2 regions of the Martinezella sp. CNPSo 3964 genome follow, and region 1 is predicted to be linked to the other one. Evidence: predicted binding sites of a transcription regulator. Region 1 holds the regulator's gene; the other holds the start of a gene.
The links. The regulator PhoB, encoded in region 1, activates phosphate uptake and scavenging genes when phosphate is short. The targets are predictions, from matches to a motif close to TGTCATNNANCTGTCAT.
Positions count from the first base shown of each region.

Region 1 (3,207 bases):
CCGTCTTGATGGCGCATTCCAGCGCTTCTGCACCCGAATTGGTGAAGAACACCTTGTCGGCGAAGGTGGCTTCCGTCAGCCGCTTCGACAGCTTCTCCTGACCGGGCACCTCATAGAGGTTGGAAAGGTGCCAGACCTTGTCAGCCTGGGCCTTCAATTCGGCAACAAGATGGGGATGGGCATGGCCGAGCGAGTTGACCGCGACGCCGGCCGCGAAATCGAGGTAGCGCTCGCCATTTTCGGTGACCAGCCAGACGCCCTCGCCTCGCTCGAACCGTAGCGGAGCGCGCATATAGGTGTCATAAAGCGGCGTGGTCTCGGCCATGGCCATATCTCCTCGATCACAACTTTAAGGACCGATCGCTTCCATTTGATGAAACGGGTCCGAAAAAATCAAAAATGCCGCCTTGCGGCGGCTTGGGCACTATTGATGTTTTGCACCGCGATGTCAACAAAACTGGCGCTTTAGCAGGTGCGAGATAGCGCTTGCGGGCGAAAGAGATGGGTTCGGCGGCGCCTATTGCAGAAATGCCACGCCTGGGCAGCAAGTTGGGGAAAACCTCGAAATCGATTCCTCAAGATTCTCGCGACTCTTGTCACGGAGTCAGCCTCACACTAGGTTAAAAACCAATTGCTAGACTGCATGCGGCGGAACTAGTCACCACAATTTTAGAGCGTTTCGCGCCTTGTTCCCATGCGAGGCAATGGTGAGGGATTCTGCCATCGGAAACGCGACAGCGGAGACAGGGCATGAATTGGACAGACGAACGCGTCGAGAAGCTGAAAAAGCTATGGTCCGAAGGGTTGAGCGCCAGCCAAATTGCTGCGCAGCTCGGTGACGTGAGCCGTAATGCCGTCATCGGCAAGGTGCATCGCCTGAACCTTCCCGGTCGAGCGAAGGCGGGCGGCACGACAACCACAGCGCGCACGCCGAAGCGCAGCGCCGCAGCGCCTCGCGCCGCAAGCTACGGATCGCGCGTTGCTACCCGCACGGTGGTCACCCGTCAGCAGGGCGCAACCATGCTGAAGGAAGAGATCGAGGTCGATTCCGTCAACGAAATTCAATATCGCCCGGCTGCAAATGTCGTCGTTCCGATCTCCCGCCGGCTCGGCCTGACGGAACTGACGGAACGCACCTGCAAGTGGCCGGTCGGCGACCCGCTGAAGGATGATTTCCACTTCTGCGGCAACGACAGCCCGGATTCGTCGCCTTATTGCACCTATCATCAGCGCATGGCCTACCAGCCGGTGCATGATCGCCGACGCAACAACGGCTGAAAACCATAAGCAAAACCCAAGAAAAACGGGCCCCTCGAGGCCCGTTTTTATATTTCCGCCGCTATGTCGTAATGCCCGAGCGGCCTTGCCGCTCAGGCTTCCATGGAATAGCCCGCGCCACGAACGGTGCGGATGACATCCTGCATATTGGAGAAATTCAGCGCCTTGCGCAGACGGCCGACATGGACGTCGACGGTGCGTTCGTCGACATAGATATCGTGCCCCCATACGCCGTCGAGCAGCTGCGAACGCGAGAAGACGCGTCCAGGCGAGGACATCAAGAATTCCAGCAGGCGGAATTCCGTTGGCCCCAACCGCACTTCGCGGCTCTTGCGATGGACGCGATGGGTTTCGCGGTCCAGCTCGATATCGCCACAGCGCAGCACCGTGGAGAGAACCTCCGGGCGGGCACGCCGCAGCATCGCCTTGACGCGGGCCATCAGCTCCGGCGTCGAGAACGGCTTGACGACGTAATCGTCCGCGCCGGTGGAAAGCCCACGCACGCGCTCGCTTTCCTCGCCGCGGGCCGTCAGCATGATGATCGGCAGGCGCTCCGTCTCCGGCCGCATACGCAGCCGGCGGCAGAGCTCGATGCCGGATACACCGGGGAGCATCCAATCGAGGATCAGGAGATCGGGGATGCGCTCCTGGAGACGCAGCTCAGCCTCATCGCCTCTGAGGATCGTGTCGACCTCGAAGCCTTCGGCCTCAAGATTGTAGCGCAGCAGAACGCTAAGCGCTTCCTCGTCTTCTACAACAGCAACTCTCGGAACCATGCGCCTATGGTCTCCTTTCTTCGCTTCCAGATTATTCCGTCACCGCGCCGACGGTGTTGGCGGTATCGTCTTTCGGGCGCTCGCCTTCCGGCTGCGCGCCTGTCGCCATGTAATAGATCGTCTCGGCGATGTTCGTGGCATGGTCGCCGATGCGCTCGATGTTCTTGGCGCAGAAAAGAAGATGCGTGCAGGTGGTGATGTTGCGCGGATCCTCCATCATGTAGGTCAACATCTCGCGGAACAGCGAGGTGTACATTGCGTCGATTTCCTCGTCGCGTTCGCGGATCGACACGGCCTTGTCGGGCGAGCGGGTCGCGTAGACATCCAGAACTTCCTTGAGCTGGCTCAGCGCCAGTTCGGAGAGGTGCTCGATGCCGCGAGCGAGGCGGCGTGGAACGCCGGTGCCCTGAACGGCGATGACGCGCTTGGCGGTGTTCTTGCCAAGATCGCCAACACGCTCCAGGTCGGAGGCGATGCGGATCGAACCCATGATCTCACGCAGGTCGGCTGCCATCGGCTGGCGGCGAGCGATCGTGACGATCGCCTTGTCGCCGACTTCGCGCTCGGCATGGTCGAGAACGACGTCGTCGGAAATGACCTTCTGGGCAAGACCGGCATCGCTGTTGACGAGCGCGCGTACGCTGTCGCTGACCATCTGCTCGGCCAGGCCGCCCATTTCCGCAATGCGGCGCGTCAGGAACTTCAGGTCTTCGTCGTAGGCAGAGAGAATGTGAGTGGAGACCATTTTTCTATCCTCAAGGTGAACTGTGTGAAATGAGCCGCGCGCCTGACATCATCAACCAAAACGGCCCATGATGTAATCCTGCGTGCGGAAATCGTCGGGATTGGTGAACATCTTATCGGTGTCATTCTCCTCGACCAGGTGGCCGAGGTGGAACATTGCGGTGCGTTGCGAAACGCGGGCTGCCTGCTGCATGGAATGCGTCACGATGACGATCGTGAAATTTTCCCGCAGCTCGTGGATAAGGTCTTCGACCTTGGCCGTTGCAATCGGATCGAGCGCCGAGCACGGCTCGTCCATCAGGATGACCTCCGGGCTGACCGCAACGGCGCGGGCGATGCACAGACGCTGCTGCTGACCGCCCGACAGGCTCGTACCGGCGTCATGGAGCCGATCCTTCACCTCGCCCCA
Region 1 is NZ_JBXSOW010000007.1:138,057-141,263, forward strand. Features, by position in the region: gene AC13Q5_RS21800 (acetylornithine transaminase) at 1-325, opposite strand, end outside; gene AC13Q5_RS21805 (GcrA family cell cycle regulator) at 751-1,278, shown strand; gene phoB (phosphate regulon transcriptional regulator PhoB) at 1,371-2,054, opposite strand; gene phoU (phosphate signaling complex protein PhoU) at 2,086-2,799, opposite strand; gene pstB (phosphate ABC transporter ATP-binding protein PstB) at 2,851-3,207, opposite strand, start outside.

Region 2 (3,207 bases), on a different contig from region 1:
CGAATTTCTCTGGTACATCCCCAATGATGTTAAACCGGGCCATCGCGGCGATTCCGCCGTCGAGAACCATAACAGCCTGGAAACGCTCACCAGCCATGCCAGAGCACTGGAGGATCACGGCTGGAAGGGCGCATTGATCGGGACCGGCTGGGGCCGACCCGACACCTTCACCGTCGCGGCTGCGCTCACCATGCGTACCACCAGCTTCGAGCCGCTCATCGCAATCCGCCCCGGCTACTGGCGACCGGCGCACTTCGCGTCTGCCGCTGCCACGCTGGATCAGCTGAGCGGCGGCCGCGTGCGCGTCAACATCGTTTCCGGCAAGGACAATCTTGCCGCCTATGGCGACAGCGAGGGTGATCAAGCCCATCGCTATGGCCGCACCAAGGAATTCATGCGGCTCACCCGCAAGCTCTGGACCGAGCAGAATGTCACCTATGAGGGAGAGCACTTTCGCGTCAGCGAATCTACGGCTGCGCCGCGCATTGAGCCCCGCGGGAAACGCCTGCATCCCAAGCTCTATTTCGGCGGGGCTTCGGACGCGGCAGAGCGCGTTTCCGCCACGGAGGCCGATGTTCAGCTTTTCTGGGGCGAGCCACTCGCCGACATCGCTGAGCGGATCAGCCGGCTCAAGGCACTAAGCAGAGACCTTGATCGCGATCTGCCGCCGCTGGAATTCGGACTGCGCATTACAACGCTGGTGCGCGACACGACAGAGCAGGCCTGGACCGATGCCGAGGCGAAAGTTGCCGAGATGGCGAAAAACAAGGGGGTCGGCTGGAACGATCACCGGCAATCGATCGCGGTCGGCCAGAAACGCCTGTTCGATCTCACCGTGCGCGGCGACGTACTCGACGACAATCTTTATACCGCACCGGGCAAATTCGGCGGCGGCGGTGCCGGCACCACCTGGCTGGTCGGATCGGCCGAGGATGTCGCCAGTTCCCTGCGGAAATATCGCGATCTGGGCATCACGCATTTCGTCCTCTCCGACACGCCCTACCTGGCCGAGATCAAACGACAGGGTGAGCAACTGCTGCCGCTGTTGCGCGGGCACCTTTCGGCGTGATCCGGCGGCGGAAAACCAGTACGCGTTGAACGGAGGCCGATGCCGGGTGTTGCGGCGTCCACAATAAACGTCAGCAAGGCCTGAAAACATCATCCTCCCCAACCTTTCCAAGCCGCATTTTGTCAATTATGACACTTTCGTGACAATGGACGCATGGAGCTTTGATGCTGGGCTGGTTTCGCAAACTCATGCCGCGCGAGGATCGTTTCTTCGATCTTTTCGCGCAGCACTCGCGCACCATCGTCGGTGCTGCCGAAGCATTAAACGAGCTGCTTTCCGGTAAAGACATTGAGGGAAAGTGCCGGCTGATCGTCGAGCTCGAAAACCAGGCCGACGACATCACACGCAACGTACTGCTTGCCGTGCGCAAGAGCTTCATCACCCCATTCGATCGCGGCGATATCAAGGATCTGATCATGTCGATGGATGACGCCATCGACATGATGCACAAAACGGTCAAGACCATACGCCTGTTCGAGCAGAGGAGCTTCGATCCACGCATGCAGCAGATGGGCGAAGTGATCGTCAAGGCGGCTTATCTCGTCGCCGAGGCGGTACCGCTATTGGATCGCATGGGAGCCAACGCCACCCGGCTTGCCAACCTCACGGAAGAGATCATCACAGCTGAGGGCCATGCAGATGAGCTGCACGAGCAGGGACTGAAGGATCTTTTTCGCACGCACGGTGCCTCCAACGCCATGGCCTACATCATCGGCAGCGAGATATATGGCGAATTGGAAAAGGTCGTCGATCGCTTCGAAGACGTTGCCAATGAGATCAATGGCATCGTGATCGAGAGTGTCTGATGGAGGCCTCGCTCGCCTTTCCGCTGCTGGTGGCGATCATCGCCACAGCGTTGTTCTTCGACTTCCTGAATGGTCTCCACGATGCCGCGAACTCCATCGCGACCATCGTCTCGACCCGAGTTCTCAGGCCGCAATATGCGGTTCTTTGGGCCGCGTTTTTCAATTTCATCGCCTTCCTGTTCTTCGGCTTGCACGTCGCGGAGACGCTTGGAACGGGGATTATCGACCCGAAGATCGTCGACGCGTCGGTCATCTTCTCCGCTCTTATGGGCGCAATCGTCTGGAACATCGTCACCTGGATATTCGGCATTCCGTCGAGCTCGTCGCATGCGCTGGTCGGCGGGCTGATTGGCGCCGGCCTTGCCAAGGTCGGCATCAGTTCGATCGTATGGCTTGGCGTTCTCAAGACGGCGGGCGCGATCGTCATGTCGCCACTGATCGGCTTCATGCTTGCCCTGCTTCTGGTGCTTGCCGTGACATGGCTCTTCGTCCGGCAGACGCCGTTTGCCGTCGATAGTACCTTCCGCATCATGCAGTTCTTCTCGGCCTCGCTCTATTCGCTCGGGCACGGCGGCAACGATGCCCAGAAGACCATGGGGATCATTGCGATACTCCTATATTCTCAAGGATATGGCGGCGGCTCGTTCCACGTTCCCTTGTGGGTGGTTCTCTCATGCCAGTCGGCCATGGCCTTAGGCACGTTGCTCGGAGGATGGCGGATCGTGCACACGATGGGTTCGAAAATCACCCGTCTCAATCCCATGCAGGGCTTCTGCGCGGAGACGGGTGGCGCTTTGACGCTCTTTGCCGCGACCTGGCTGGGAATACCGGTTTCCACGACCCATACGATTACCGGCGCCATCATCGGTGTCGGTGCCGCCCGCAGAGTCTCGGCTGTGCGTTGGGGTGTTGCCGGCAACATCGTCATCGCCTGGGTCATCACCCTGCCGGCTGCAGCCGTGATTTCGGCGCTATCCTATTGGATTATTCGACTCTTTCATTGATCTGCGCGCAGCAAAGACGCTTGACCCCCGCGCAACCGCAAACCAGACTTTGATCCCATTTGTAGGTGACTATAACGCCATGAGGGTTTTATTGCGCTTGCGATTTATTTATAGGCAAGGCTAAATATCTTCACCACTTTCTTAGCCTTGCGAAGGTGCGCCATCTTGACCAAACCGCCGACCATCCTGGAAAGTCGTCTTTCTTCGACCGAGATCGAGACGCACGCGGAGGCCTTTCAGAAAAGCCGCGATGATCGACGCACGGAATTGATGGAAGATTACGTCGAGCTCATCGCCGACCTGATAGAACACGCTGGCGAAGCGCGCC
Region 2 is NZ_JBXSOW010000005.1:361,988-365,194, reverse strand. Features, by position in the region: gene AC13Q5_RS18195 (LLM class flavin-dependent oxidoreductase) at 1-1,069, shown strand, start outside; gene AC13Q5_RS18190 (DUF47 family protein) at 1,234-1,875, shown strand; gene AC13Q5_RS18185 (inorganic phosphate transporter) at 1,875-2,879, shown strand; gene mntR (manganese-binding transcriptional regulator MntR) at 3,045-3,207, shown strand, end outside.
Region 2: a site for PhoB is predicted at 1,198-1,214, ahead of AC13Q5_RS18190 (DUF47 family protein). Genes of this name have one in related genera too.